4 regions of the Streptomyces sp. NPDC004609 genome follow, and region 4 is predicted to be linked to each of the others. Evidence: riboswitches for the same ligand, from Rfam matches in the RefSeq annotation. Region 4 holds a riboswitch; each other region holds the start of a gene.
What was found. Region 4 has a riboswitch for cyclic di-AMP ahead of ACFYT4_RS23100 (M23 family metallopeptidase). Riboswitches for the same ligand answer to the same signal wherever they lie in the genome.

Region 1 (7,654 bases), on a different contig from region 4:
GCATTTCTCCCTGGACGCACAAGACATCCCTCCCTCAAAGATCTGTACGTCCTGTACATTTTTACGGAAGCGCCGCCACCGGCGGCGCATCGAGGAGAGGTATGCCATGAACAGCCGCCGCGTCACCCGCTACGTCCTGCCCCAGTTCACGGAGCGCACCGCCCAGGGGACCCGCACCCTCGATCCGTACGCGAAGCTGCTCGACGAGCGGATCGTCTTCCTCGGAACCGAAGTCGACGACACCGCCGCCAACGATGTGATCGCGCAGTTCCTCCATCTCGAACACGCGGCGCCGGACCGGGACATCTCGCTGTACATCAACTCCCCCGGCGGCTCGCTCAGCGCCATGTCCGCGATCTACGACACCATGCAGGTGGTCACCTGCGATGTGGAGACGACCTGCATCGGCCAGGCCGCGTCCACGGCGGCGCTGCTGCTCGCCGCGGGCACACCCGGAAAGCGGTTGGCGCTGCCCGGGGCGCGGATCGTCGTCCGGCAGCCCTCGCTCGACGAGCCGATGCGGGCCATGCCGTCGGATCTGGACATCGCGGCCCGGGAACTGCTGCGGCTGCGCACCCTGCTCACCGGGCTTCTCGCGCACCACACCGGCCGGACGGTGGAGCGGATCGCGGCCGACCTGGAGCGGGACACGTTCTTGGACGCCGAGGCCGCCAAGGAGTACGGACTGGTGGACCACGTCATCGCCACCCGCAAGTCCTCGCTCGCCGCCCGCGCCGCGGGGTGAGGGCGTCGTGCTGCTCCCGGAACTGCCGCCGCTCCCCGCGTTGACCCGCGCCGAGAGCGAGTTCGTCGACAGCTATCTCGAAGTCGTCGACATGGTGGGCCGGATCAATCCGGCCCGATCCACCCACACCTATGGCGCGCTCCGCGCCGCGCAGGCACTCGTCGGCCGTGCGGTCGCACTGCGGGACGCGCTGGCGCTGATGCACGCGCGGGGCGAGAGCGACGTCCACGCGGCGACGCTCGTCGAGGCGTTGAGGGTTCTCGACGGCGAAAAGAGGGCATTCCGGACCGCTCTTCCACCGGATCCCGATCGCTGAAGAACTCACGGACAGCCGTCAACCGCCAGTGGAGTACCAGTAGAGGTCCCCCAATTGATGTAGTCGCTTCCCGGCTAGCGACTACGGTCGAGTTGCGCATCCCCACCGGCAAGCAAACGGAACGCCTTATTCCTTTGCTGGTACGGGCCTCTTCGGCCGTCGAGTTCCGATGCCTGTAGACGGCACGTCCACCCGAACAGCCCATTCGTGTTGAAACTCACATATCGCCGTTTTGGCTCGGAAATCCACCTGCCCGTAGGTCAAGATCCCTGGGACGACAAGCCCCCGTCACCTCGGCGGGGCGGTCCGGACGGACGCCGAGTCCTGCCGCTGTTCCGGATGACTGGTCGACAGGAGTGCTTCGGCAGGAGTGGAGGACCCGAGTATTACGGGACAGCCGGATCCGTCCGGATCTGTTCCTCGGGGTGAAGCCGCGCCAGCGGCCGGGCACCTTCGTCCGCCCGAACCCGACAGGTCATCCTTCACAGGCGGCTGACGAAGGGTTGCGCATGAGTGCGCAGATGAACGTCCCGTTTCTGATCAGCCGGGCGGGCGCCGTATCGGCCCTGACCCTCGCCGCGCTCGGCGGCTCCCTGCTCGTGCCGGGCGGCACGTCCGAGGCACAAGCGGCCACGGCACACGCGGGGAAGGCGCTTCAGATCGCGGCCTCGAAGAAGGGGGCCCCGTACAAGTACGGCGCCACGGGCCCCTCACGCTTCGACTGCTCGGGGCTCACGCTCTACTCGTACAAGAAGGCGGGCAAGAAGCTGCCGCGGACCGCCCAGCAGCAGTACAACTCGACCCGCAAGGTCTCGGCGTCCAGCCGGCAGGTGGGGGACCTGGTCTTCTTCCACTCGGGCAAGAGGGTCTACCACGTGGGCATCTACGCCGGAAAGGGAAAGATCTGGCACTCCCCCAAGACGGGGTCGTGGGTGAAGCTGGACAAGATCTGGAGCAAGAGCGTCTGGTACGGACGGGTGCGCTGACCGCCTGCCGTCAGAGCCGTACGCCGGTCGCCGGGAGTTCCCCGGTGGCCGGCGTACCGGCGTGAACGCGCCGAATTCCGGGGGCTCCCGGGGACGTACGAGCACCTGCTCGGCTCCCCTCCGCCCCGGGGCCGACGGCCTCCCGGGGACCTGCGGAGAGCCTGCGCGCCCCGCCCGGGCCCCGGCGCCCGGCCCCACCCGCGGGGCGAACGCCGTCAGCCGGCCTCCGAACCGCCGCGGCCGGATGGGACGGTGATCAGTTCCGTACCGCCGCGGTCCACGGCAGGGCGATCCACACGGTCTTGCCGCCCTCGGCGGTGGGGGTGACCGAGAGCCGCCCGCCCGACTGCGCGGTGAGGCTGCGGATGATGACCATCCCCCGCCCGTTGTCCTGCCGTACCGCCGCCGGCAGCCGCTGGGGCCAGCGCGGGTGACTGTCCGTCACCCCGATGCGCAGTTCCTCGTCCCGCTCCAGCGTCAGATCCACCGTGAAGGTGGGCGACTGGCCGAAGGTGTGCTGGACCGCATTGGTGGTGAGCTCCGAGACGATCAGCCGGACCGTGTCGACGGTCTCGCTGTCGGCGGGCAGACCCCACTCGGAAACGACATCGGTGACGTACCTCCGTGCCACCGGCACCGAAGCGGGATCGCTCGGCAGAGTGATGGATGCTTCCTGTAGATCTGCCATGGCGACGCTGTCCCTTTCCCACCGCGGCCGTGCTCCGACTTCGTAGCGGATGGAGTGCGCTGGGCGGCCACGGATTGCGCTTCGCGCCAGACTGCCACTCATCGCGCCGCCGCGAGTGGCGATCCACCAAGATATGCATATATCTGTCGCTCGAAGCGGTGAACTCTGCCGCGCGAAACCGCGTTTGGACCCACACTCACAACTCTGTCCGACGGTCCGCCGCGACCGGCCGGAAGGCCGGTGCCGGACCGTGGATCAACCGAGCGGAAGGAATCCCCGATGCAGCACGGCCCCGCGGTGCGCCGCCGCAAACTGGGCGAAGAACTCCGCAAGCTGCGCCATGCGGCGGGCCTCACCAGCCGCTGCGCCGGAGCGCTGGCCGGCTGGCACCAGTCGAAGGTGAGCCGGATCGAGACCGGGGCCAGCGGTGTCAAGGCCGCGGACGTCCGGCTGCTTCTCGATGTGTACGAGGTGGACGACCCTCACCTGCGGACGCTGCTGGAGACCCTGGCGGGCGCGGCCGGGGGCAACGGCACTCCCTGGTGGCACGCGTACCGGGGACTGCTGCCGCCCGAGTACCGCGACTTCATCTCCCTGGAGGCGCAGGCGTGCTCGGTGCGCACGCTGGAGACCTCGGTGGTGCCGGGGCTGCTCCAGACCCCGGCGTACGCGCGGGCGGTGACCCGGGCGACGCTGGAGGAGTTGCCCGATGCGACCGTCGAATCGCTGGCGGAGGTCCGGATCACCCGGCAGGCGGTGCTGCGCGCGCGGGAGCCGCTGAAGCTGCGGGTCGTCCTCGACGAGGCCGCGCTGCGGCGGCAGGTCGGGGGGCCGCGGGTGATGCGGGAGCAGCTGAGGGAGCTGGTCCGCTCGGCCCGGCTTCCGCACGTACGGCTCCAGGTGCTGCCGTTCTCCGTCGGCGCTTATGTCGGACTCGCCAACTCTTTCGTTATCTTCTCCTTTCCGAACACTTCTGATCTGGATGTGGTCGTTCTTGACCACTTGACGAGTAGCCTCCATCTGGAGCGGGCAGAAGACCTTGAGGTGTACAGCGCCGCCTTCACGACCATGCAGGCGCGTGCCCTGTCCGCGGTGGATTCCTTGGATCTCATCGCCACGCTCATGGATGACGCATAGGGAGGCCCCATGTCCGATCGCCTCGTGCACATCGACCCCGCATCCGCCGACACCGTGTCCGCCGACTCCGCGACCGTCTCTCCCGCACCTCTCGGCCCGGCGTCCGCACCGCTCCCGCACGGCGCCCCCGGGAACCACGACAGCGCCTTAAGGTGGCGGCGCAGCAGCCGCAGCACGGGCATGAACAACTGCGTCGAGGCGGCCAGGCTGCCCGACGACACCCTGGCCGTACGGGACTCCAAGGACGTGTCCCGCCGGCCGCTGCGCATCTCGCCGCGGGCCTGGGACCGCTTCGTGACCACGGTCGGGGCGCGGAGCGTCAGCTGACCGGCGCGGCCTCGGTGAAGGCCCCGGGCGGGGCCGTCCGCACCACGGTCGCGACCGCCCAGCGGGCCTGACGGTCGGTCACATCGGCACGTGCCGTCAGCCGGAGCCGTGAGACGCCGTCCGGGACCGACGGCGGACGGAAGCAGCCGACTGCCAGTCCCTCCGACCGGCAGTCGGCCGCCCAGCGCACGGCGGCCTCGGGCGACGGCGCCCGGACCGAGACCACGGCGGCGTCCGGGCGTACGGCTGTCAGGCCCCCCGACGTGAGCAGGGCGTGCAGGGTCGCGGCGACCGTGCGCACGCGGGCCGCCCGTCCGGGTTCCCGGCCCAGCAGCCGCAGCGCGGCGAGAGCGGCGCCCGCGGCGGCCGGGGCGAGACCCGTGTCGAAGATGAAGGTCCGGGCGGTGTTGACCAGATGGTCGATGACCCGGGCCGGTCCGAGGACCGCGCCGCCCTGGCTGCCCAGGGACTTGGAGAGGGTGAGCATCGCGACGACCCCGGGGTCGCCCGCGAGCCCGGCGGCGTGCACGGCGCCGCGTCCGCCGTCGCCGAGCACACCGAAGCCGTGCGCGTCGTCCACGACCAGCGCGGCCCCCGCCTCCCGGCAGATGTCCGCCAGGCGGGGCAGCGGCGCGGCGTCGCCGTCGACCGAGAACACCGCGTCGGTGACGGCCAGCGCCCGCCGTCCGGGGTGCGCGGCGAGGGTCGTGCGCACGGCGTCGGTGTCGGCGTGCGCGGCGATCACGGTCTCGGCGCGGGAGAGCCGGCAGCCGTCGACGATCGAGGCGTGGTTGGCCGCGTCCGAGACGATGAGCGAGCCGCGGGCGGACAGCGCGGTCATCACGGCGAGATTGGCCGCGTAGCCGGAGGAGAGGACGAGAGCGGCCTCGAAGCCGCTGAAGGCGGCGAGTTCGCGTTCCAGGTCGGCGTGGAGCTCCGTGCTGCCCGTGACCAGCCGGGAGCCGGTGGCGCCGGCGCCCCAGCGCCGGGCGGCCTCCGCGGCGGCCGCGGTGATCTCCGGGTGGTGGCACAGGCCGAGGTAGTCGTTGCCCGCGAGGTCCAGCAGTTCCGGCTCGGCGGGGCGCGGCCGGAGCGTACGCACCAGACCGGCGCGCTCACGGCGGCCGGACTCCTCATGGAGCCAGCCGAAGGGATCCTGGGTCATGGTGGTCCGGTCCTCGTGCGCCCCGTTCGTCGGGGCCTTTTGTAGGCAGCCCACAGACACTAACCGGGGGCGGACCGGGAATGGATGTGGTCATACACACACTTCGGAGAGGCTCTCTTGTGAGGTTCCGACTTTCCCGGGGGGAGTGCCGTACGCCAGGATCGGCGCCATGGACCTTCTGAACACGCTGGTGGAGAAGGGGCTGCGGCGCGAGCTGCCGACCCGCGAAGAGGCGCTCGCCGTCCTGGCGAGCTCCGACGACGAACTGCTCGACGTGGTGGCCGCGGCCGGCAGGGTGCGCCGTGAGTGGTTCGGCCGCCGGGTGAAACTCAACTATCTCGTCAATCTGAAGTCGGGCCTGTGCCCGGAGGACTGCTCGTACTGCTCCCAGCGGCTCGGGTCCACGGCGGAGATCCTCAAGTACACCTGGCTGAAGCCCGACGACGCGTCGCGGGCGGCGGCCGCGGGGGTCGCGGGCGGTGCCAAGCGCGTCTGTCTGGTGGCGAGCGGCCGCGGACCCACGGACCGGGACGTCGACCGGGTCTCCCGGACGATCGAGGCGATCAAGGAGCAGAACGAGGGCGTCGAGGTGTGCGCCTGTCTCGGGCTGCTCTCCCAGGGGCAGGCGGAGCGGCTGCGGGACGCGGGCGCGGACGCGTACAACCACAACCTCAATACGTCCGAGGGGACGTACGGGGACATCACCACCACCCACACCTACGCCGATCGGGTGGACACGGTGCACCGGGCGCAGGCGGCGGGCCTGTCGGCGTGCTCCGGACTGATCGCGGGCATGGGCGAGAAGGACGAGGACCTGGTCGATGTGGTCTTCTCGCTGCGCGAGCTGGACCCCGACTCGGTTCCGGTGAACTTCCTGATCCCCTTCGAGGGGACGCCGCTGGCCAAGGAGTGGAACCTCACCCCCCAGCGCTGTCTGCGGATTCTCGCGATGGTGCGGTTCGTCTGCCCGGACGTGGAGGTACGGCTCGCGGGCGGGCGCGAGGTCCATCTGCGCTCGCTGCAGCCGCTCGCGCTGCATCTCGTCAACTCCATCTTCCTCGGGGACTATCTGACGAGCGAGGGCCAGGCGGGCCGGGCGGATCTGGACATGATCGCGGACGCGGGCTTCGAGGTGGAGGGCGCGGGTACGACGACGCTGCCGGAGCACCGGGCGGCCGGCGGCTGCGGCGGGGGCGCGGTCTGCGCCGACGGGCCGCCGAGCGCTCCCGCCGAGGCACCGGCCGGGGCCCGTACGGACCTGGTGACGGTACGCCGCCGGGGCGCGGGCACGGATGTGGCGCCCAATGCCTGAGCTGTCCGTTCCGGAGCTGGTGGCGCTGGACCGGGCGCATGTCTGGCATCCGTACGGGCCGATGCCCGGCCGCGCCGATCCGCTGGTCGTGGAGTCCGCGTCCGGGGTACGGCTGCGGCTGGCCGGACCCGTCCACGGCCGGCGCGAGCTGATCGACGGCATGTCGTCGTGGTGGTCCGCGATCCACGGCTACAACCACCCCGTCCTCAACGAGGCGGCGCGCGGCCAGCTGGACCGGATGAGCCATGTGATGTTCGGCGGGCTCACCCATGAGCCCGCCGTCCGGCTGGCGACCCGGCTGGTCGAGATCACCCCCGGGCCCTTGCGGCACGTCTTCCTCAGCGACTCCGGTTCGGTCTCCGTCGAGGTGGCCGTCAAGATGTGCCTCCAGTACTGGCGCTCCGTCGGCCGCCCGTCGAAGCAGCGCCTGCTCACCTGGCGCGGCGGCTACCACGGCGACACCTGGCAGCCGATGGCGGTGTGCGACCCCGACGGCGGAATGCACGGCCTGTGGACGGGAGTCCTTCCCCGCCAGGTGTTCGCGAAGGCACCGCCCACGGAGTACGAGGAGCCGTACGCGGACCATCTGCGCGAGACCGTCGCCCGGTATGCGGACGAGGTGGCCGCGGTGATCGTGGAGCCGGTGGTCCAGGGCGCGGGCGGGATGCGGTTCCACTCCCCCGCGTATCTGCGGGTGCTGCGCGAGGCGTGCGACGACCACGGCGTCCTGCTGATCTTCGACGAGATCGCCACCGGCTTCGGGCGTACGGGCACGCTCTTCGCGGCGGACCAGGCGGGTGTCTCGCCGGACGTGATGTGCCTCGGCAAGGCGATGACCGGCGGTTATCTGTCGATGGCGGCGACGCTGTGCACCTCACGGGTGGCCGACGGCATCTCCCGGGGCGAGGTCCCGGTCCTCGCCCATGGCCCCACCTTCATGGCCAACCCCCTGGCGGCGGCCGTCGCCAACGCCTCGAT
Region 2 (7,654 bases), on a different contig from region 4:
CGCCGCCATGGCGGCGCGGCGGGCGAGAGTCCGGCGAATCGCGCTGCCGCTCGCCGGGCTCGCCCTGGCGATCGGCATGCACGCGCTGTGGAACGGCTCGGCTTCGCTGCTCGGCCCCTGGGGCTTCTATGTGGTGTACGGGGTGTTCATGGTCCCCGTCTTCGGACTGCTCACCTGGCTGACGATCTGGTCCCGGCAGCGCGAACTGCGCACGATCTCGGCCCAGCTGCCCGCCTACGCGGCCGCCGGCTGGCTCTCCCCCACCGAGCCGCCGGCCCTGTCGTCGATGAAGGCCCGCAAGACCGCGCGTGAGGTGGCCCGGCGTACGCACGGACCGGCCGCCGCGCACGCGGTGTCGGAGTACCAGCGGTTCGCGACCTCGCTGGCGTTCCTGCGCCACCGGGCCGAGCGGGGTGCCGCGGACCCGGACTTCACCGAGCGGGAGCAGGAACTGCTGCACCACATGTGGCAGCGCAAGGACTGGGCGGGCCCGGCGCTGACCTACGCGGCCCGCGCGACCGGACGGGTCCGGGTGCCGCCCCCGCACCGCGACTACGAGGGGTACAACCCCTACCGCGCCTGAGTACGGGCGCCCCCACGGCTCGTACCGGAGGGGCCGAGGGGCGGAGGCGCGCGTACGGACCGGCAGCCCTGACACCGGGGGGTGGGCGCCAGGGCTGCCGGAGTTCGGTGATCCGGACCTCTCCGCGATCCGGGCCTCTCCGCGATGCGGACCGTCCGCGTGGTCCCGACCGGCTCCGCGGTCCGGATGGTCCGGGCAGTCCCGTACAGCTCGGCCGGTCCGGCGGTACGGGGTCGCCGAGGCGCGGGCCCGCCCGTCCCGGACAGCAGGCCCGCCCCCTGCACGGACACGAGCCACGAGCACGGCACACGCACACGGACCCGAGGACGGAGGCGGGGTGGTAAGGGCCCGCCCGGTCGGAACCCGCCCCCGGAACCGGAGGAAGGGAATCCCTCGCAGGATCAGATGGCGAGGCCCTTGCTCCGCAGCCAGGACGCCGGGTCGATCGTGCTTCCGCCGGGGGTCTTGACCTCAAGGTGCAGATGGGCGCCGGTCACATTGCCGGTCGCTCCGACGCGGCCAATCGTTTCTCCCCCGCCGACCTTCTGGCCCGCGCTCGCGTTGATCGACGACAGGTGCGCGTACAGCACCTCCGTACCGTCGTTCAGCTCCAGCACGATGCGGTAGCCGTACGAGCCCGCCCAGCCCGCAGCCTTGACGGTGCCTCCGGTCACGGCTTTGACGGGGGTGCCCGACGGGGCGGCGAAGTCGAGGCCGGTGTGCTGGCCCGAGGACCAGAGCGAGCCCGACTGGCCGAAGGTGGAGGTGATCGTGTACGAGGAGGTGGGCAGCGAGAAGCTCTTCGCGAGCTTGGCGCGGCGTGCGGCCTCGGCCTTGGCCTCCGCCTTGGCCTTCGCTTCCGCCTCGGCCCTCTTCTTCGCGGCCTTCGCCTTCGCTCTGGCCTCCGCCTCGGCCTTCTTCGCCTCGGCGGCGGCCTTCTCGGCCGCTGCCTTCTCCGCGGCGGCCCTCTTCTCGGCGTCCGCCTGGGACTGCTGCTGCTCGGCCTGCTGAAGGATGCGGGAGCGCAGGGCCTCACCGGCGCCCTGGGCCCGGTCGCCGGTTTCGGCACCGTCGGCCGTCTCGGCCTCGCTGCCGCCGATGGTGCCCATCGCGGCGAGCGCGGTGCCGCCGTCGCCGGAGTCCTCGGACGGCTTCAGGCCGTCGGGAAGGTTCTCCGCGATGCCGTCGGGGAGGGTGATGGCGACCGCGGGCTTGTTCTGCGCGGTGGCGATACCGCCCGCGCCGACCGCCGCGATCACACCGACGCCGAGCACCGTGGAACTGCGGGCGAGTCCGCCCCGCTGCTTCATCACACGGTGCCGGCCGCGCACCGGACGGACGGTGTCCTCGGTGGGGTTCCACTCTCCGAAGGACCGTTCGGCCCCTTCTGGGCTGAAGACGCCGGACCTGGCAGGTGCCTCCGGGGCAGGACTGTTGGACGCCACTGAGGCGTACTCCTTTCCTTCCTTCTCGCCTACCGGGTTAGCTGACGGGTTCGGAGCAGGAAGGTCTCCTACGAGTTCCTCCGCAGGGTGCGAAGGCGCCCGATTCACCCCAAAAGGTGGTTCCCCGGTTCCCTTGCGGGATTCGGCGCACGCACGCGGTGCCGCCCTGACGACGGCTGGGACAACCGCGTTGCGTTATCGAACGTTAATAGACACGGGGACCGGATTCCAAGCTGTTCCGGTTGATCGTTCGGGACCGCGCGCCGGACCAACCAGGACACAAGCGACCGGAGTCGGGCGACTCGATGGCCGCTCGGCCGACATCACACCGCTGAGGGTTCGTCACATTCCGAAGGGGCGGCCGTACTTCACTACCCACCGTGCGGGGGCCGGGATGAGAGCAGTCTCATGAAGGTGTTGCCCGCCTCTCATCACGGCGGACCGTCCGGCGCTCCCGGCTGTGGGACAACCGACATCGTTCTCCGGCGTGTCGGCCGACGTTCACCCGCCCGGGTGACCGCCAACAGTGCCATGTCGTCCGTGGCGCCGCCGCCCGTATGCCGGCGTACGTCGTCGACCAGGGCGTCCAGCAGCTCCCCCGGACCGGGAAAGATCCGGCCGGTGAGCCGGACAGCGGGGTCGTAGAAGTCCCCTGCCGCGTCCCGGGCCTCGGAGAGCCCGTCCGTGTAGATCAGCAGCGTGGACCCCACCGGAAGGGGATACTCCTCAGCCCGGTCCGGCCACTCCCCCAGTTCGCCCATGCCGAGCGGCAGCGCGTACTCACGCGGCGCGAGCGCGTCCAGCCGGCCGTCGCCGCGCAGCATCAGCGGCTCGGGATGACCGCGGTTGACCAGGCGTACGGCCCCCCGCCCCCGCGGAAACTCCGCGAGTACGGCCGTGGCGAACCCCTCGAAGGTGTCCAGGCTGCCCCGCCGCTTGGCCTCACGGACGAGCGCTCGTTCCAGTCGCTCCGCGACACCCTCCAGCGAACTCTCCTGCTCGGCCGCCTCCCTGAACGCGCCGATGATCACAGCCACCGTCTCGACGGCCCCCAGCCCCTTCCCCCGTACGTCCCCCACCACCAGCCGCACTCCGTACGGGGTGTCCTGTACGGCGTAGAGGTCACCGCCGATGAAGGCGTCGGCGAGCGCCGCCTCGTACCGCGCGGCGATATGGAGCCCGCCGATCATCTCGGCGGGCGTGGGCAGCACGGCGCGCTGGGCTGCCTCGGCGATGACCCGCGCCGAGGCGAGCCGCCGCCCGCTGCGGCGCACGACCCGGTTGATGAGTAAGGCGAGCAGCGAGACGGTGACCACGGTGGTCAGTTCGGTGTATCCGGCGGACTGCGTGAGTGTGTTGTCGTACAGATGCAGCGACAGCTCCGCGAGGGACGCCGTGATCCCGGTCAGCAGCGTGTTGATCCAGGAGAAAAAGGGGGCCGCGACCAGCGGGGCGGCGGCGAACAGCGGCACACCCGTGTAGTACGCCGGGGTCAGGAGGTCGTACGTCACCCCGCCCACGATCATCAGCACCGGCAGCATGCGGAGGAAGCGGCGGGCACCGTATCCATTGCGCTGCTCCACGTCCGCCAAGGGTGCACTCCTCCCCGGTCCGCCCGCGCGGCAGCGGCCCGGTACCGCGCCCCCTCCAGGCTCGCCCGAACCCGGCCGGGGAGCGAGCCGCCATCGGCCGAATGGGGTACGGGTGGCTGCCGGGCGTCCGCGGGGCCCGGCCGGACACCCCCGCCGGACGCACCCTCGGCCCCTGCCGCGCGTGTCACACATCGAGGGCCCGGTGGTGCGGGGGCACGGGCCGGAGCGCGGACACCGGTCACGCGCCGGGGGCGGGCGTCGGTCTGCCCGCCGCGGGATACGTGCCGGATGCCGGGAGGCACGTCGACCGCGGTCGCACACCGACGGGTCCCGGGACACGCCGATGGCCCGGCACTCTGACGAGTGCCGGGCCATCGGCGTTCAGTAGCGGGGACAGGATTTGAACCTGCGACCTCTGGGTTATGAGCCCAGCGAGCTACCGAGCTGCTCCACCCCGCGTCGGTGAACACCACCCTACGCCATCCGGAGCAAGATCCACTCCCATTTCGACGCGGTGGCCCCTGAAAGCCGGAGTTCGGCCCGGAAAACCGGTGATCAGTCGCTGAGGTGGCGCTCCCCGTACACCGCCATCGCGTCCCGGACGAACGCGGCCGTCCCCTCCCCGTACTTCTCGTAATGGACGCCGAAACGCTCGTCGGCGACGTACATCTCACCGAGCCCGATGAAATGCCCCTTGGTCAGCGAGCCGATGCCGCCCGTCGACGCCTGCCACTCGTACATCCGGCCGGTGATCGCCTGCGCCTCGTCGCTGTCGGCGGACCTGCCGTCCTTCAGGGCCAGGGCGTAGTCCTTCGCGATCGCCTCGTGCGCCTCCCGGTGGTCCCGCTTCTGGTGCTCGTCGAGCGAACGCCACCAGCGGTCTCCCCGCTCGTACGCCTCCCGGCCCCAGCTCTCGGTCACCTCCCGCTCGTACCGCGAGTGGTCGAAGCCGTCGAACACTTCCTCGGCCATGAGTTCCTCTCCCTTCCCGGTCTTGTGGAGAGTGGTCCGCACCGAGGCGATCTGCCGCCCGATGCGCTCGCGCTCCTGCTCCAGGAGCCGCAGATGGGCCCGGAGCGCGGCGGACGTGTCCTGCTGTCCTTCGAGCACCTCGGCGATCGCGGACAGTCCGAGACCCAGCTCGCGCAGCAGCAGAATCCGCTGAAGGCGCACGAGCGCGTCCGGGCCGTAGTAGCGATAGCCGTTGCCGCCGACACGGCTGGGTTCCAGCAGCCCGATGTCGTCGTAGTGCCGCAGGGTCCGGCTCGTCGTGCCGGCGCGGCGGGCAATTTCCTGGATCGACCACTCCATGCCCTGAACGGTAGATCTTGACGTCGCGTCAAGGTCAAGTGGCGCACGCGAACGGGTGGAAGGGAACGGTCCGGGCAGGGCAGCGAACCGGTCTCCGGGCCCGGTTCACGGGCCCGCCCGCAGGTCAGGGCTCCAGACGGGCCGCGCGTGCCAGCAGATAGCGTTCCTCCGGCAGGCTGAGTGTGCGCTCCGCGGCGAGGCGGTAGGCGTCGCGTGCGCCCTCCGTGTCGCCGGACCGCTCCAGCAGATGCGCGCGGACCGCGTCGAGCCGGTGGTGGCCCGCGAGCCGGTCCTCCAGTTCGGCGACCTCGGCGAGCCCGGCCTCGGGCCCGCGCACCATCGCGACGGCCACGGCCCGCCCCAGCTCGGCCATCGGTTCCGGAGCCACGCGTACGAGCAGGTCGTACAGCGCGAGGATCTGCGGCCAGTCGGTGTCGTCGGGGCGCTCCGCCTCGTCGTGGAGGGCCGCGATCGCCGCCTGGAGCTGATACGGCCCGGCCGGTCCCGCCCCGAGAGCCTCCTCGACCAGGGCGATGCCCTCCTCGATGGCCTTGCGGTCCCAGAGGGCGCGGTCCTGTTCGTCGAGCGGCATCAGCTCGCCGTCCGGCCCGGAGCGGGCGGCACCGCGCGCCTCCGTGAGCAGCATCAGCGCCAGCAGCCCGGTGACCGAACCCTCGCGCGGCAGCAGCTCCCGCACGGCACGGGTCAGCCGGATCGCCTCCCGGGCCAGGTCGGAGCGGTGCAGCGCGGCGCCCGATGTGACCGTATAGCCCTCGTTGAAGATCAGATAGAGGATCTGGAGCACGGCGGCGAGCCGCTGGTCCCGGTCCTCGGGCCGGGGCGGCAGAAACGGCACCCCCCTGACCTTCTGCTTCGCCCGGCTGATCCGCTGGGCCATCGTCGCCTCCGGCACCAGGTGCGCCCGGGCGATCTCGGCGGTGGTCAGCCCGCCGACCACGCGCAGTGTCAGAGCGATCTGCGCGGCGGGGCTGAGATCGGGATGACAGCAGAGAAAGAGAAGCGTGAGGGTGTCGTCCTCGGCGGGTGCGCGGCCCTCACCGGGCGGCGGCGCGGTGAACGCGTCACGCGGGGTGAGGCTCGCGGCGGTCTCCTCGCGCCGCCGCCGCGCCTCCTCGCTGCGCAGCAGATCCGTCAGCCTGCGCGAGGCGACCCTGATCAGCCAGCCGCGCGGATTGTCGGGGATTCCCCTGCCGGGCCACTGTTCGGCGGCGGCCAGCAGTGCCTCCTGTACGGAGTCCTCGGCGAGGTCGAAGTGCCCGTACCGCCGCACCAGCGCACCGAGGACCTGCGGCGCGTTGTGGCGCAGCAGGTCCTCGATCGTGGTCGTACGGCTCATTCAGGTGTAGATATCACACCCGGGTGACACGCACACCTCACCGACTGCGATCAGTGCACCCGGTTTCAGCCGGTTTCGGCCCGTCTCGGGCGGTCCGCTCAGTCCGTACGAGGTCCGAACGGTCCGGCCCGTCCGTATGGTCCGCAAGCGGCTCGGTCAGTCCTCAAGAGGATGGACTTCCGGGATGGTACGGATGACGACCGGGGTGGGGACGGAGCCCTTGGGAACCGGACAGGCGGCGACCCGCGAGGCGATCTCCGTGACGCGGTCGAGGCTCTCGCACTCAAGCAGCCAGTAGCCGGCGACCACTTCCTTGGTCTCGCTGTAGGGGCCGTCCGTGATGACCGGCCGCCCGTCCTTGCCCGCCAGGACGAAGCGGGTCTCGGCGGGGTCGGAGAGTCCGTTGCCGTCGAGCAGTTCGCCGGACTCGGCGAGGTCGTTGTTGACGGCCCCCATGAACTCGAACATCGCCTGGAGCTCCTTCTCGCTCCACGCGGGGTTGCCCTCGGACGCCTTGCCCGCCATGGCCGCGTAACTCGCCTGGCTGCCCTGGACCATCACCAGATACTTCATGACTTCGCTCCCTCGGTGGCGGCGTTGCCCTCTCCCGGGCAACTCTCACAGGGAACGTCGGAGCCGTGGCCGGGTTCTCGACAGGCACCGCGAGAATTTCCGCGACTTTTTTCGGCGGACTGCCCGCGAGGGTCTCCGGCGGTCCGCGAAGCCCTTCGTCGGGCAGGGGCTGAGGGGCGGGAAGAGGCGGTGACGGCTACTGGATCCCGCCCGCGAGCTGGGTGACGGGGTCGGTCAGCGGAGCGAGCCGGTTGGGCACCTCCATGAGCTGGTTGAGCTGGTTGAGTTCCTTGAGCTTGTTCAGCTGGCCGAGGGAGGTCGCCTCGGCGGCCGTCTGGTCGGGGGCCGACTGCCCGGACCCGGTGCCCGGGTGACCGGAGGTGTGGCCCGCGGCGTTCGCCCCGGTGACGGCCATCGCGGAGGCTCCGGCGGCGAGGGCGACCGCGGCGAGGATGCGCTGTGTCTTGGTCATGCCGGGGACAACGGTCCCGGGGGACGGGTGGTCACGGGCGCCGTGCGGATGCGGAGGCGGGGCGGTCGTCGCGGTTTCGGGGGTTGTGGGGGTTGTCGCGGGGGTGGGCGGGAGCCGGGGCCGGGCGGTGGGTCGGCGCCCGGGGGCTTGCGTGGGACGGGGCGTACGGGGGTGGTGGGCGTGTACGGGGTGACGGGGGCGCGCGGCGATGGGCGCGCGGGCGGGTGCGCTCCGGGGCGTACGGCTGGGCGTGGGGGCGCGTTTAGGGAAACGTTTCTACGGTGAACTCGCGCGCCCGGATGGCGCAGTCGCCCGGTTCAG
Region 3 (7,654 bases), on a different contig from region 4:
GCTTCGTCGGTGACGAGGCCAAGGCGGCGGTCCGCCCTCAGCGGCGGTCCGAGGTCGACTCGGCCCTCGACCGCATCCGCGCGGCGAGGATCCCCGTCCTGAACATCGACCTGATCTACGGGATCGACGGTCAGACCCCACAGAGCTGGCGGTACTCCCTGGACGCCGCGCTGGCCTGGGAGCCAGAGGAGCTGTATCTCTACCCGCTCTACATCCGGCCGCTGACGGGTCTCGGCCGGACCGGACCGGACAGTGACGCGGCCTGGGACGCCATGCGGCTGCGGCTGTACCGCCTGGGGCGCGACCATCTGCTGGCCCAAGGCTACGAGCAGGTGTCGATGCGGATGTTCCGCCGCCGTACCATCGGGGACACCGGCATCGGCGGTGCGGACGGCACGGTCGCGACGAGCGGCGCCCCGGTCGCGGGTACCACTGGGCCGGTCGCCGGGACCGGAGGGTCGGCGGTCGCGGGACCCGGTGGCGCCGACGACTACGCCTGTCAGACCGACGGCATGATCGGCCTCGGCTGCGGCGCCCGCTCCTACACCTCGCGCCTCCACTACTCCTTCGACTACGCCGTCCGGATGCCCGGGATACGCACCATCATCGACACCTACACCCAGACCGAGGACTTCGGCCACGCCGAGGTCGGGCTCGCGGTGGACGAGGGCGAGGCACGCCGTCGCCATCTGCTCCAGTCGCTGCTCCAGGCCGAGGGGATGGACACGGCGGGCTACCGCGAGCGGTTCGGCGCCGGCCCCGGTGACGACTTCGGGCCCGAGCTCGCGCGGTTCGCCGCGCTGGGCTGGCTCGACGCGGGCGCACCGCCCGGCATGCTGAGGCTCAGCGCCGAGGGGCTGGCGTACTCGGACGCGCTGGGACCGGAGTTGTTCTCCCCCGCCGTGCGGGCCGCGATGGCCGCGTACGAGCCGAAGTGAGGACGGCACCGTGGATCTGACCGTTCTGTACCGGGGGCCGCTGGCCTCCTGCGACTACGACTGTCCGTACTGTCCGTTCGCCAAGCGGCGCGACTCCCCCGCACAGCTGCGCGCGGACCGGGCGGCCCTGGAGCGGTTCGCCGCATGGGTGTCGGCGGGGACCGACGACCGGCTCTCGGTGCTGTTCACCCCCTGGGGCGAGGGCCTGGTCCGCTCCTGGTACCGCCGCACCCTGGTCGAAATGTCCCGGCTGCCGCAGGTGCGGCGGGTGGCGATCCAGACCAATCTGAGCTGCCGCACGGACTGGCTCGCGGACGCCGATCCCGCGACGCTCGCGCTCTGGTGCACCTACCACCCCGGGCAGACTCCCTACGAGAGGTTCCTCGGCAAGTGCCGCGAGCTGACCCGGCTCGGAATCCGCTTCAGCGTCGGAGTGGTCGGCCTGCCCGGGCATCTGGAGCACGCCCGCCGGCTCCGCGCCGCCCTTCCTCCTCATGTCTACCTCTGGGTGAACGCGGCGGAGGGCCATCACTACACGGACGCGGAAGCCGCCGAGTGGACCGGGCTCGATCCCCTTTTCCCGTACAGCCGCCATCCGCACCGCTCGACCGGGCTCCCCTGCCGGACGGGCGAGTCGGTCGTGTCGGTGGACGGCGACGGGACCGTGCGCCGCTGCCACTTCGTCCCCGCCGAACTGGGAAACCTGTACGACGGCTCGTATCGGACCGCACTCCGCCCGCGCGCCTGCCCGCTCGCCGTCTGCGACTGCCACATCGGCTATGTGCACCTGGAATCGCTTCCGCTGTACGACGTGTTCGCGGGCGGCGTCCTGGAACGCGTTCCCGCCACCCGCCCTCGGACTGTGCCGTCAGGCTCCACCCGGCCCGCGACGGCTCGGGCCCTCCCCCGGCCACCGTCCTGACCGGAGGCACACCGCCGGCCGCACCCGTACACCGCCGTGTCGGCGTTGACACGGGTGCCCCGTACAGATCGGCCCGGCGCGGCCCCGTGATCACGGGCGGTCGACAACCGGGGGAAACGTGTCCGGTGGCGCCGTCGTGCCGGACCGCGACGGCCCGCGCGAGGTCGCGCCGCACGGCGCACGCGGTCCCGCCGTTCCTGACGGTCGCCCCGCGCGGGCGGCTTCCCGGTGCGGAGGCCGTCCCGAGCCGCTCACGAGTGAGCGGACCCCGCCCCCGCCCGTTGCGGGACAGCCCTCAGCGTCCCCGGCACCCCGTCGGTTCCGCGCTCCCGCGCAGGGGCAGCAGGTGGGGGCGTTTGGCCGCGACATGGTCGCCCGAGCTCTCGCCGCGCAGGCGGCGCCCGATCCACGGGGCCAGATACTCCCGCGCCCACTGGAGGTCGTCGCGCCGGACCTCCAGCGCGCCCCTGACGGGAACCGGAGGCCACTCCTCGTCGGGGTCGGACGGCACGTCGAGTCCCAGCACCTGGGCGGCGCGCAGGGCGACCCGGGAGTGTCCCTCGGGGGACAGATGCAGCCGGTCGGGATCCCAGGCACGCCTGTCCTGCACCGACTTGAGCGACCAGAGGTCGAGCACCGGACAGTCGTAACGGTCGGCGATGGCCCGTACATGTGCGGTGTACGTCGCGACCTTGCCGCGCAGCCGGCGCAGCACGGGCACTCCACGGGTGTCGAACCCGGTGGTCACCATGACCGTGCCGACGGCCCGGGTGAGATCGGCGACCGCACGTTCGAAGCGCTCGGCAACATCGTCGGGGTCGGTGCCGGGCCGGATGATGTCATTGCCCCCGGCGCAGAACGACACCAGATCCGGGGCGAGCTCTTTCGCCCTCGGCACCTGTTCGTCGACGATCTGGTCGAGGAGCCGGCCGCGTACCGCGAGATTGGCGTAGCGGAAGGTGGGTTCCGGCATGCGCTCGCCCAGCAGCACCGCGAGCCGGTCCGCCCACCCGATGTAGGTCCCGTCGGGTCCGGGGTCCCCCACGCCCTCGGTGAAGCTGTCACCGATCGCCGCGTACGACCCGTATCCGTTCCTGTTCTCTTTCTCTCTTCTCGAATCGTCTCCCACAAGGGCCCATCCTCCCCTTCCGGATGTGACTTACGCGACCGTAGGGAAGGGTTGACGGGTGGTGATCCATCCCACCGAAACCGTTCGCCGGACCGGGAATACGACGTATCCCCCCGTGCCGCCGCGGGGCGGTACGAGGGGATACGGGCCGTTGTGCGTTGCGTCAGAGAGAGACACCGTGCTGGCGCAGATACGCCACCGGGTCGATGTCCGAGCCGTAGCCGGGGCCGGTGCGCACCTCGAAGTGCAGGTGCGGACCGGTGGAGTTGCCGGTGGAGCCGGCGAGCCCGATCTGCTGTCCGCCGCTCACGCTCTGGCCCGAGGAGACGGAGAGCGAGGAGAGGTGGGCGTACTGGGAGTAGGTGCCGTCGGTGTGCTTGATGACGACCTCGTTGCCGTACGAGCCGCTCCAGCCGGCGGAGACGACGGTGCCGGGGCCGACGGACCGGATGCTGGTGCCGGTGGAGGCCGTGAAGTCGACACCGGTGTGGTAGCCGCTGGACCACATGGAGCCCGAAGCGCGGTACGGGGTGCTGATGTTGGCGGACGCGACCGGGGCGGTGTAGCCGCCGCCGGCCTGCGGAGCGCTCTGCTCGGGGGCACTCTGCGCGGCGTCGTCGCCGGTGGCCTCGACCGAGCCCGCCGACGCGGAGGTGTCGGGGGCGGCCTCCGTCCGCGCGGCCGGGGCGGGGGCGCTCTCACGGGCGTCGTCCCGCGAGGCGCGGGGCTCCGAGCGGGTCTCGGCCTTGGCCGGGGCGTCGCCCTTGGCCTTGGCCTTGGCGCCGAGCGTCAGCTCCAGGCCGGGGTGGATCAGCGAGGGGTTGTCGCCGACGGCTTCGCGGTTGTCGGCGTAGAGCTTCTGCCAGCCGCCGCTGAGGTGGTGGTCCGCGGCGATCTTGGACAGATAGTCGCCCGCCACGACGCGGTAGGTCACCGGGGCGGCGGGCTGCTGGGCCGCCGGGACGGCGGCCGCCTGGGCGGGGACGGCCGCCGAGGCGGCCGTGACGGGAGCCGACTGCTCCGCCGCGTGGGCGCCGCTCGCGCCCATCAGCGGAAGGGCGATGGCCGCGCCACCCGTACCCGCGGCGACGAAGCCACGGGTGAGGGGGCTGGACGTAATACGGCGGTGCTTACCCTTTTTGGGCATGACGCATTCCTCTCCGGCGCCTGCGAGGTGAGCTGTCGGGTTAGGGCTGGAGATGCCCGGCCGCGCGGCAGCGCGACTTCACCCCAAGCCGTCCGGAACTCCGGAATCGGCGTACTACCTGGGTCCCCCGCTCCTGCCACGCGTGGGTGGGTGGGAATTCCGGACGGCGGCAGGACTAGGCGTTCCGTCCGAACTGCCGTGACCGTAGACCGGTCGCGCCGAGGGGAACAAGCCGACCTTTTCCCGATCGGTGACCCGGATCTTTCCGGCGACGAATACCCGGTCACCCTCCGTCGACCCGGCTCCGCCAACTCCCGGTGGGCGGCCGAATTCCTCTTTCCGGCACGGCCACACACCGTCACGAATATGATCCTGCTCACGAGCGGGAACCATCTCCCCTAGAGACAGGGCACGTTATACCTAAGGGTTCAATTAGGACAGAAAGACCAGAAGGCCCTATAGGTCACGCATACCGCACCGGGCAGTTCAACTTCCCATCACTTTTCGGGCGATATCGTCGACGTCGAGTCATTTGCCGTTCACCGAGACAATATGACCCACCCCTGCCCGGGGAACGCGCCCGCAGAAGTTCCGACCGCGCCGACGGTCGCGACCCGGGTTCCGGTCGAGGCGTCGCATGCGATCGCCGCGAACGCTTCCGGCACCGAGCCATCCGGCGTATACGTAAAAGCACATGAAGGCAATGTCGCATCCGGCGGAGAAGCCGATCGGGGGGGCCTTTCACCCGCTTCCGGAGCTCCCGGTCCGGCCTGTGATCCGAACTCCCATGGCGGTACGGGCACTTCGGACATGAGCCGGCCACGGGCATTCCGGGAAGACCTCCGGGCTCGGGAGAGGGCGTCCACCGCCACTCCGGACCCACACGCCCCGGACCCCGCCGCGACCCGCCCTCTGACCGGCCGACGACGGCACGGTCATCCGGCGGCCACCGCGACACCCGCCGGAGTGCCGGCTCGGACGGGCCCGTGACCACCTCCCCATCACCTCCGGCAGGCCCGCCCACCCCGTCACCCCGACCTCATACAGCTCCCCATGGGCACGGCAGCCAACAAAATAGAGCAAAATCACACATAAATCATCAGAAGGCGAGCCACCCGGCGACGGCCTCACCGGGAAAGGACAAGGTGATTTCCCGAGGAATCGATGTCGTATCGTCGAGAACACGCCACAGTCGGCGAGCGGCGCCGACGGCAGTGACCCTCAGGAGCCTTCGTGACGCAGCAGCTGCCGCTGGTCCCGCCGACCGAGCCGGAACTGACCGGAGTACGCAATTTCCGCGATGTGGGCGGGCTGCCGACCGTGGACGGCAGGACGGTGCGGCACGGACGGCTCTTCCGCAGCGGTCATCTCGCCCACGCGACGGAGAGCGACGCGTCCTTCCTCGCCGGGCTGGGTCTGCACACGATCTTCGACTTCCGCAATGCCGCCGACATGCGGCTGGAGGGCCCGGACGTGGCACTGCCGGGTGTACGGAATCTGAATCTGCCGCTCAGCGATCCGGCCGACGGCGCGGAGTTCTGGAAGATGGTCCGCAGGGGCGATCTCGGCCAGCTGCGGTCGATCCTGGCGGACGGGAAGGCGGCCGACCGGATGTCCGCGTCGTACCGCGTGATCATCACGCAGCGCACCGGCGAGCACAGCCGGATTCTGCACGCGCTGGCCGAGGACAGTGTGCCGGCGCTGATGCACTGCGCCGCGGGCAAGGACCGCGCGGGGCTGTCCATCGCCGTCTCGCTGCTCGCGGTCGGCGTGGAGCGGGAGGCGATCGAGGCGGACTATCTGAAGTCCAACGATCCTCACCGCCGCTATCTCGTCCGGCGCGAGGACAACTCCCCGGCCGGGATGTCGCCCGAGGTGATGGAGCTGCTGAGCCCTCTCTTCGACGCGCGCCGGGAGTATCTGCACTCCGCCTTCGACGCGATCGAGGCGACCTGGGGCACCACCGAGCGGTATCTCACCGACGGGCTGCGGGTGGGCCCCGAGACGCGCGAGCGGCTGCGGGCGCGCCTCCTCGACGAGGGGTGAGGCGGGGGGGGACCGCTACTTGGAGCCGACCTCGAACAGCAGGTAGAGGAATCCGGCGAACACGTGGCCCGCGATCAGATAGGCGAAGAGACGGACCCAGATTCCCCGGGGGAACCTTCCGTTCTCCTTCCCGGCGGCTGTCTGTCCCTGCTGCTCGGGCAGGGCGGATCCTTCGGATACGGCGGGTGTCTCCGACATCGTCGGCCTCTCTTTCCTTCGTCGGTCTGCGGCTGTGGGATACGGCGGACGGCCCGCGCCCGGACCTCCCCCGGCCGGCCGGGGGAACCGTGCGGCGGACACGGTTCCCCCGGCGGCGCGGGCGGGGCCGGACATGGGGACGGGGCCGGGGTCAGAAGTGCGGATGGATGTCGGGGCTCTGGATCAGGGTGTGGACGAACAGCATCTCGGCGCCGTCGCGCGTGGCCGCCGCGATGCGGTGCGGGGTGAGCGAGTCGTAGTGCGCGCTGTCCCCGGGACCGAGCTCGTGCACGGCCTCCCCCAGGCTGAGCCGGATCCTTCCGTCGAGGACGTGGAGCCATTCCTCACCGGGGTGGACCCGGACGAGATCGCCCTGGGCGCCGTACGGGACGATCAGCCGGAGCGCCTGCATGGCCCGGCCGGGGCCGCCGACCTGGTGGTAGGTCCAGCCGTCCGCCTCGGAGGGCTCACGGCTGCCGGCCCGGATCACGGGGTCGTGCTCGGGTGCCAGCTCGCCCAGCAGCTCGGCGACTGTCGTACCGTAGATCCTGGCGAGACTGAGCAGCATCGGCAGCGACGGCTGCCGGCGTCCGGTCTCCAGCCGGGAGAGATGCGCGGGTGAAAGACCGGCGCGCAGTGCGGCGGCTTCCAGCGTGAGGCCGCGGCGGCGGCGCAGATCGCGCAGCCGGGGCGCCACGTCGGGCAGCTCCACGGGCGCTTCTCCGGCAGGAGAACGGGGGTCCGGGGGGTGGCCCCCGGGAGGACTCTGCATAAGACCATTGCGCCAGGAAAATGCCCCTGAGGCAAATTTCTTACCCCAGAGGCAATTTTTGCGGACGCAATCCGTCCAGCGGTCCCTCAGCGGTGAGCGACGGCCTGTTTGACCAGCGTCCTGCCGAAGTCCCACATCAGTCCGCCACCGGCGTGGGCGTCGTCCATGACCGCGGTGAAGGCGGAGACGAACCGGTCCACCTCGCGCTCACCGATCGTCAGCGGCGGAATCAGCTTGATCACTTCCAGATGGTCGCCGGAGACCTGGGTGAGGATCCGGTGCTTCTCCAGCAGCGGCACCACGACCATCTGCGCGAAGAGTCCCTTCCGGGCGGCCTGGAGCATGGCCCACCGGCTCCGCAGCCGGAGCGATTCGGGCCGCCCGAACTCGATGCCGATCATCAGGCCGCGCCCCCGTACCTCGCGGAGGAACTCGTAGCGGTCGACGAGTGCGGCCAGCCGGGCGCGCAGCAGCTCGCCCGTCGCCCGGGCGCCGGCGACGA
Region 4 (7,654 bases):
CCGCCGGGAGCGGCTGGCCCGCGAGGAGGAGGCCCGCGTCGACGAGTTCCGTGACGGTGTCGACGCGGATGACGCCCGCCTGCCGCAGGAGCGCTCCGACCGCCGCGTCCGGAATGCGGGTGGCCGGTACCGCGTGGCCGGGGGGCTCGCTGCCGCTGTGGCGCGCGCCCTTGACCACCACGACGGGCTTCACCGCGGCCGTACGCCGGGCGAGCCGGGTGAACTTCCGCGGGTTGCCGATGGATTCGAGGTACAGCAGGGCCACATCGGTGTCCGCGTCCTCGTACCAGTACTGGAGGAAGTCGTTGCCGGACACATCCGCGCGGTTGCCCGACGAGATGAACGTCGACAGGCCCGCGCCCCTGCCGTGCAGACCGGAGAGGAGCGCGATGCCGATCGCCCCGGACTGGGTGAAGAGGCCGATCCGGCCGGCCGCCGGGGCCTCGGGAGCGAGCGAGGCGTTGAGGCGGACGGACTCGGCGGTGCTGATGATGCCGAACGAGTTCGGGCCGATCACCCGCATGCCGTACGACCGCGCCCGGCGCACCAGGTCCCGCTGCCGCACCCGTCCTGCCGCGCCGCTCTCCGCGTATCCGGCGGTGAGGACGACCAGTCCCCGTACCCCGTGCTCACCGCAGTCGGCGACCGCCTCCGGCACCTGCTCGGCGGGCACGGCGACGACGGCGAGATCGACCGGCTCCCCCGTCGCGGCGACGATCTCGCCGACGGAGCGGAAGGCCGGGACCCCGTCGATCTCGCGCTGCGAGGCGGGGAACGCCCGGTTCACCGCGTAGGTACGGCCGGTGTACCCCGCTCCGGTGAGATTGCGCAGTACGGTCCGGCCCACCCCGCCGACGGCCCGTCCGGCGCCGACGACCGCGACCGCCCTGGGCGCCAGCAGCCGCTGCACGGAGCGGGCCTCCGCGCGCTGCTCCCGGCCGCGCTGCACCGCGAGGGACTCGGCGGTCGGTTCGAGATCGAGGGTCAGATGGACGGAGCCGTCCTCGAAACTGCGCTTCTGGGTGTACCCGGCGTCCCGGAAAACCTTGATCATCTTGTTGTTCGCGGGCAGCACCTCGGCGGCGAACCGCCGGATGCCCCTCTCGCGCGCGACGGCCGCGATGTGTTCGAGCATCGCGGAGGCGATCCCGCGCCCCTGGTGGGCGTCCTGGACGAGGAAGGCGACCTCCGCCTCGTCCGCGGGCGCGCTCGCCGGGCGCCCGCGCTCGTCGATCCGGTCGTAGCGGACGGTCGCGATGAACTCCCCGCCGACCGTGGCCGCGAGCCCCACCCGGTCCACATAGTCGTGATGGGTGAAGCGGTACACGTCCTTGGGGGACAGATGGGGGTAGGGCGCGAAGAAGCGGTAGTACTTCGACTCGTCCGAGACCTTCTCGTAGAAGCCGACCAGACGGTCGGCGTCATCGACGGTGATGGGCCTGATACGGGCGGTGGCGCCGTCGCGCAGCACCACGTCCGCTTCCCAGTGGTCGGGGTAGGCGTGGTCGGACTCCGTCGGCATGGCAGAAAGCGTACGGCGCCGTCCGCCCTCGCGGAGGGCTCTCCGGGATGGTCACTGGGCGCTGCGGGAAGGTCACAGGTCGCGGCCGGTCCCCGGGCACGGCAATCTGGGAGCTCCGACGGGTCCCACCTCGGGAAACCGGCCGGTACGGGCTCCGCGGCCCGTCGTGAGAGACTGGTCTAGACAACCAATGATGACTTGAAGGGCAACACCATGGCTGAGCGCCGCGTCAACGTCGGCTGGGCCGAGGGCCTTCACGCCCGCCCCGCCTCCATCTTCGTCCGTGCCGCCACGTCGTCCGGCGTTCCGGTGACGATCGCCAAGTCGGACGGCACTCCGGTGAACGCCGCCTCGATGCTCGCGGTCCTCGGCCTGGGCGCGCAGGGCGGCGAGGAGATCGTGCTCGCCTCCGACGCGGACGGCTCGGATGTCGCCCTGGACCGGCTGGCCAAGCTGGTGGCCGAGGGACTGGAAGAGCTCCCGGAGACGGTCTGAGGGCACGGCACCCCTCGGACGGCGCCCCGCGCCGCACCGCCGCTTCACGGAACACCCGGAAGAACGGCAAACCGGGAGCACCGGATATCCGGAACGGTCGTACGGCCCCGGCGGCCCGCTCCGCCGTTCTCGGCCTTCACCGCACGGCATACAGGCGCCGTCCCGCATCACGGGACCGGCGCCTGTCGCCGTATCAGGGGAAATCCCCGCTCCCACGGGTGACGCGTTTCCGGGGAGAGGTCACTTCCGGTGAAAGGGAGTCGGCACCCGGCACGGCCCACGCCGAAGGCCCCGGCGTCGGAACGCCGGGGCCTTCGGAAGCGGTGATCGCCGCGCGGGCGGTGGTCGCCCGTGTCAGACCTTCACGCCGTGCGAGCGCAGATACGCGATCGGGCTGATGTCCGACCCGTACTCGGCGTCGGTGCGGACCTCGAAGTGGAGGTGCGGTCCGGTGGAGTTGCCGGTCGAGCCCGCGAGCCCGATCCGCTGCCCCGGCATGACCTCCTGGCCGACCGAGACGCTGATGGAGGACAGATGGCCGTACTGGGTGTACGAGCCGTCGCGCATCTTGATCACGACGTTGTAGCCGTACGCACCGCCCCAGCCCGCCTCGACGACCGTTCCGGCTCCCACGGACACCACCGAGGTGCCGGCGGGGGCGCGGAAGTCGACGCCCGTGTGCGTGCCGGAGGACCACAGCGAGCTGTTGGCCTGGTACGCGGTGGAGACATGCGAACCGGCGACGGGCAGCCGGTAGGTGTTGAGGAGCTTGCGCTCGGCCTCGCGGGCGGCGCGCTCCTCGGCCTCACGGGCGGCCTTCGCACGGGCCTCGGCGGCGGCCTGTGCCCTAGCGGCGGCCTCGTCGGCCTCCTTCCGCTGGACGACGGCCTGATCGGCGACCGTGTCGGCCATCCTCTCGGAACCCAGGGCCTCGATGACCCCGGTGTCCTCGGCGCTGAGGCCGGGCTCCGCGGGCTTGGCGTCGGAGTCCGAGTCGGCGGCGAACGCCGGGGCGGCGATGGTTCCGATGACACCGGTGGTGGCGAGGGTCGCGGCTCCGGCGATGCTCGCGCTCTTGCGCGACATCCGGCTCGGGGCGCGGTGTTTCCCGGCGGGGCGGGTGAACGCCATGTAGGGGCTTGTCCTTTCCTTCCCTCTCGCCTACCGGGTTAGCTGACGGGTTCGGAGCAGGAAGGTCTCCTACGGGCTCCTCCGCGGGATGCGAAGGGGTCCGATTCACCCCTGTGGGGATCTTGCCCCTCCGGGCGCGTGGACCGCGGCAGGAGGGAGGGTCCCCGGCTCCCCCGGCTCGCGCCTGACGGGGATTCGGCGATGACTGTCCGTGCCGCGGGTGCGGCGTACTCCCGACGAACAGCCGGGTCGACGCTAGGCCGGAGAGCTCTCGATCACCAAACAGACGGCCGATTTTGTTGCTTACGCCACAGGACGTGTCACCCAACTTCCGTCCAATCTGGACATATAGCGGGTCTGAGAACGAGCCAACAGGAGAGCCCCGGTGTCACCCGGACACCGGGGCTCCGCTCCACCCGCGGGGCGCGGACGGACCCAATCAGCCCGTGACGACCGTCACTTCGCCGATGCCGAGCTCCTTCACCGGCTCGGCGATCTCCGAGGCGTCACCGACGAGCACGGTGACGAGCCGGTCCTCCGGGAACGCGCTGACCGCCGCGGCCGTCGCCTCCACGGTGCCGGTCTCGGCGAGGCGTACGTACAACTGCGCCTGGAAGTCGTCCGGGAGGTGCTGTTCCACCTGGTCGGCGAGGGTGCCGGCGACGGACGCCGCCATCTCGTACCGCAGCGGGGCGACACCCACCAGGTTCTGCACGGCGACGTCGCGCTCGGCATCGGTCAGCCCCTCGGACGCGAGCGTCCGCAGCACCTGCCAGAGGTCCTTCAGCGCCGGACCGGTGTTCGGTGTGTCCACCGAGCCGCTGATGCCGAGCATCGCGGCTCCCGACCCGTCGGGGGCGGAGCACAGGACCTGGCCGAAGGCCCGTACGCCGTAGGTGTAGCCCTTCTCCTCGCGCAGCACCCGGTCCAGCCGGGAGGTGAGGGTGCCGCCCAGGCAGTACGTGCCGAGCACCTGGGCGGGCCAGACGCGGTCGTGGCGGTCGGGGCCGATCCGGCCGATCAGCAGCTGGGTCTGCACCGCTCCCGGCCGGTCCACGATGACCACCCGCCCGGTGTCGTCCGCGGTGATCTCCGGCGCCGGACGGCGCTCGGCGGTGTCACCGGTCCAGTCGCCGAGGGTCTCGGCGAGCACGGCGTCGAGATCGACCCCGGTGAGATCGCCGACGACGACCGCGGTGGCGGTGGACGGCCGTACATGCGCCTCGAAGAAGGCCCGCACGGCCGCGGAGTCGATCCGGGCCACGGTCTCCTCCGTCCCCTGGCGGGGACGGGACATCCGCAGCGAGGACGGGAACAGCTGGCGGTACAGCTCCTTGGCCGCGCGGCGGCCCGGGTTGGCCGTCTCGTGCGGGATCTCGTCCAGCCGGTTGCGGACGAGCCGCTCGATCTCGGTGTCGGCGAAGGCGGGCGCGCGCAGGGCCTCCGAGAGCAGCCCGAGCGCCTTGGGCAGCCGGGAGACGGGAACCTCCAGGGAGACCCGCACGCCGGGGTGGTCCGCGTGGGCATCGAGCGTGGCGCCGCAGCGCTCCAGCTCGGCGGCGAACTCCTCGGCGGAGCGCTTGTCGGTGCCCTCGGACAGGGCGCGCGCCATGATCGTGGCGACGCCGTCCAGACCCTCGGGCTCGGCGCCCAGCGGGGCGTCGAGGGAGATCTCGACCGCGACGACCTGCTGGCCGGGGCGGTGACAGCGCAGCACGGTCAGGCCGTTGTCCAGCGTGCCGCGCTCGGGGGCGGGAAACGCCCAGGGCGTGGGCTCGCCCGCCGTGGGCCGGGGGTGGAAGTCCATCGTGGTCAACGGCTCAGCGGCGTCGGTCACCGGTCCGCCCCCTCTTCTGCGTCACTCGCGTCGTCCTGGTCGGTCTGCTCGGCCGGGCCGGCCAGCGGTTCGTACACCAGCACCGCCCTGTTGTCGGGGCGCAGCCTGGCCCGGGCGACCGCCCGCACCTCGTCGGCGGTGACGGCGAGCACGCGCCCCACCGCGGTCAGCGCGAGCTGCGGATCGCCGAACAGCACCGCGTACCGGCACAGTTCGTCGGCGCGGCCGGCGACGGTGCCGAGCCGGTCCAGCCACTCCCGCTCCAACTGGGCCTGGGCCCGCTCCATCTCCTCGGGAGTCGGCCCCTCCTCGGCGAACCGGGCCAGCTCCTCGTCGACGGCGGCCTCGATCTGCGGGACCTCGACGCCGCCGGACGTCTTCACGTCCAGCCAGCCGAGCGACGGCGCGCCGGCCAGCCGCAGCAGCCCGAATCCGGCGGCGACAGCCGTCTGGTCACGGCGTACCAGACGGTTGTGCAGCCGGGAGGACTCCCCGCCGCCGAGCACGGTCAGCGCCAGGTCGACGGCGTCGCACTCGCGTGTGCCGTCGTGCGGCAGGCGGTAGGCGGCCATCAGCGCACGCGCCGGGACCTGCTCCTCGACGACCTCGCGCAGCTCCCTGCCGATGTTCTCGGGGAGGGAGCCGTCGCGCGGGGGCTGCTTGCCGTCGTGGGAGGGAATGGAGCCGAAGTACTTCTCGACCCAGGCGAGCGTCCGCTCCGGGTCGATGTCGCCGACGACCGACAGCACGGCGTTGTTCGGCGCGTAGTAGGTACGGAAGAAGGCGCGGGCGTCCTCCAGGGTCGCCGCGTCCAGGTCGGCCATGGAGCCGATGGGCGTGTGGTGGTAGGGGTGGCCCTCCGGGTAGGCGAGCGCGGTGAGCTTCTCGAAGGCCGTGCCGTACGGAACGTTGTCGTACCGCTGGCGGCGCTCGTTCTTGACGACGTCGCGCTGGTTCTCCATCGACTCCTCGTCGAGGGCGGCGAGGAGGGAGCCCATGCGGTCGGCCTCCAGCCAGAGCGCCAGCTCCAGCTCGTGCGCCGGCATCGTCTCGAAGTAATTGGTGCGCTCGAAACTGGTGGTGCCGTTCAGCGAACCGCCGGCGCCCTGCACCAGCTCGAAGTGACCGTTGCCCTTGACCTGCTTCGAGCCCTGGAACATCAGGTGCTCGAAGAGGTGGGCGAGTCCTGTACGGCCCTTGACCTCATGACGTGAGCCCACGTCGTACCAGAGGCAGACCGCGGCGACCGGGGTCAGGTGGTCCTCGGAGAGCACCACGCGCAAGCCGTTGGCCAGGCGGTGCTCCGTCGCTGTCAGGCCGCCCGAACCGGCCTGCGCTGTGGCCGTGTGACCCATGGGCATGTACGTCCCTTCGATCGCGATGCTGTCGGTTGTTTTCCCAGCACTGCCACTGTATGCAAGCGCGCTGACAGGTGGCGAAGTTCCCGTTTCGCGGCAGGCGAAGTTCCGGGAGCGCGGTCGGCGCTTTCGGGGTGGCGGAAGACGTGTTCACGGGTCGCGGTCCGTGTTGTCAGTGGGACGGGCCACAATGGTCGGCGTCAGTTCCCGATCCGGTACGTGAGGAGCAGCAGCCGCGATGGCCCGCCGCAGCACGAAAACCCCGCCGCCTGGGGGTCGCCCCGACCGAGGGTCAGGGGGAGATTTCGAGGAGCGGATCCTCGACATCGACGTCGTCGACGAGATGCAGGGCTCCTTCCTCGAATACGCCTACTCGGTGATCTACTCGCGTGCCCTCCCGGACGCCCGCGACGGCATGAAGCCGGTGCAGCGCCGGATCGTGTACCAGATGAACGAGATGGGGCTGCGCCCCGAGCGCGGCTATGTGAAGTGCGCGCGTGTCGTCGGTGACGTCATGGGCAAGCTGCACCCGCACGGCGACCAGTCGATCTACGACGCGCTGGTGCGCATGGCCCAGCCGTTCTCGATGCGGGTCCCGCTGATCGACGGCCACGGGAACTTCGGCTCGCTGGGCAATGACGACCCGCCCGCCGCCATGCGGTACACCGAGTGCCGGATGGCCGACGCGACCTCGCTGATGACGGAGTCGATCGACGAGGACACGGTCGACTTTGCACCGAATTACGACGGGCAGGAGCAGGAGCCCGTCGCCCTGCCCGCCGCCTACCCGAATCTGCTGGTCAACGGCTCGTCCGGGATCGCCGTCGGCATGGCGACGAACATGCCGCCGCACAATCTGGGCGAGGTCATCGCCGCCGCCCGCCATCTGATCAGGCACCCGGGTGCCGATCTGGACACCCTGATGCGCTTTGTGCCGGGTCCTGATCTGCCGACCGGCGGCCGGATCGTGGGTCTGGCGGGGATCAAGGACGCGTACGAGACGGGCCGGGGCACCTTCAAGATCCGTGCGACGGCGACGGTGGAGGACGTCACCCCGCGCCGCAAGGGCCTGGTCGTGACCGAACTGCCCTTCACGGTCGGCCCGGAGAAGGTGATCGCCAAGATCAAGGATCTTGTCGGCTCGAAGAGGCTCCAGGGAATCGCGGACGTCAAGGACCTCACCGACCGGGCCCACGGCCTGCGCCTGGTCATCGAGGTCAAGAACGGCTTCGTCCCCGAGGCCGTCCTGGAGCAGCTCTACAAGCTGACGCCGATGGAGGAGTCCTTCGGTATCAACAATGTGGCGCTGGT

Region 1: another riboswitch for cyclic di-AMP. It lies ahead of ACFYT4_RS13050 (C40 family peptidase); the one in region 4 lies ahead of ACFYT4_RS23100 (M23 family metallopeptidase).
Region 2: another riboswitch for cyclic di-AMP. It lies ahead of ACFYT4_RS33615 (M23 family metallopeptidase); the one in region 4 lies ahead of ACFYT4_RS23100 (M23 family metallopeptidase).
Region 3: another riboswitch for cyclic di-AMP. It lies ahead of ACFYT4_RS21045 (LysM peptidoglycan-binding domain-containing M23 family metallopeptidase); the one in region 4 lies ahead of ACFYT4_RS23100 (M23 family metallopeptidase).

The regions. Positions count from the first base shown of each region.
Region 1 covers NZ_JBIALS010000010.1:105,115-112,768, reverse strand. The annotation lists gene ACFYT4_RS13060 (ATP-dependent Clp protease proteolytic subunit) at 107-745, shown strand; gene ACFYT4_RS13055 (hypothetical protein) at 753-1,061, shown strand; cyclic di-AMP (ydaO/yuaA leader) riboswitch at 1,372-1,567, shown strand; gene ACFYT4_RS13050 (C40 family peptidase) at 1,571-2,047, shown strand; gene ACFYT4_RS13045 (ATP-binding protein) at 2,304-2,735, opposite strand; gene ACFYT4_RS13040 (helix-turn-helix domain-containing protein) at 3,015-3,872, shown strand; gene ACFYT4_RS13035 (DUF397 domain-containing protein) at 3,927-4,199, shown strand; gene ACFYT4_RS13030 (8-amino-7-oxononanoate synthase) at 4,192-5,364, opposite strand; gene bioB (biotin synthase BioB) at 5,534-6,676, shown strand; gene ACFYT4_RS13020 (adenosylmethionine--8-amino-7-oxononanoate transaminase) at 6,669-7,654, shown strand, end outside.
Region 2 covers NZ_JBIALS010000054.1:9,042-16,695, reverse strand. The annotation lists gene ACFYT4_RS33620 (PrsW family intramembrane metalloprotease) at 1-583, shown strand, start outside; gene ACFYT4_RS33615 (M23 family metallopeptidase) at 985-2,028, opposite strand; cyclic di-AMP (ydaO/yuaA leader) riboswitch at 2,040-2,186, opposite strand; gene ACFYT4_RS33610 (PP2C family protein-serine/threonine phosphatase) at 2,460-3,620, opposite strand; tRNA gene ACFYT4_RS33605 (tRNA-Met) at 4,006-4,079, opposite strand; gene ACFYT4_RS33600 (MerR family transcriptional regulator) at 4,176-4,931, opposite strand; gene ACFYT4_RS33595 (RNA polymerase sigma factor) at 5,056-6,288, opposite strand; gene ACFYT4_RS33590 (YciI family protein) at 6,445-6,861, opposite strand; gene ACFYT4_RS33585 (hypothetical protein) at 7,058-7,333, opposite strand.
Region 3 covers NZ_JBIALS010000020.1:144,126-151,779, forward strand. The annotation lists gene ACFYT4_RS21030 (STM4012 family radical SAM protein) at 1-938, shown strand, start outside; gene ACFYT4_RS21035 (STM4011 family radical SAM protein) at 949-1,860, shown strand; gene ACFYT4_RS21040 (SGNH/GDSL hydrolase family protein) at 2,156-2,989, opposite strand; gene ACFYT4_RS21045 (LysM peptidoglycan-binding domain-containing M23 family metallopeptidase) at 3,153-4,136, opposite strand; cyclic di-AMP (ydaO/yuaA leader) riboswitch at 4,141-4,295, opposite strand; gene ACFYT4_RS21050 (tyrosine-protein phosphatase) at 5,370-6,182, shown strand; gene ACFYT4_RS21055 (DUF6126 family protein) at 6,198-6,380, opposite strand; gene ACFYT4_RS21060 (helix-turn-helix domain-containing protein) at 6,532-7,152, opposite strand; gene ACFYT4_RS21065 (aspartate aminotransferase family protein) at 7,239-7,654, opposite strand, start outside.
Region 4 covers NZ_JBIALS010000024.1:22,542-30,195, forward strand. The annotation lists gene ACFYT4_RS23090 (GNAT family N-acetyltransferase) at 1-1,522, opposite strand, end outside; gene ACFYT4_RS23095 (HPr family phosphocarrier protein) at 1,736-2,017, shown strand; gene ACFYT4_RS23100 (M23 family metallopeptidase) at 2,372-3,148, opposite strand; cyclic di-AMP (ydaO/yuaA leader) riboswitch at 3,161-3,359, opposite strand; gene ACFYT4_RS23105 (M16 family metallopeptidase) at 3,588-4,985, opposite strand; gene ACFYT4_RS23110 (M16 family metallopeptidase) at 4,982-6,340, opposite strand; gene ACFYT4_RS23115 (DNA topoisomerase (ATP-hydrolyzing) subunit A) at 6,582-7,654, shown strand, end outside.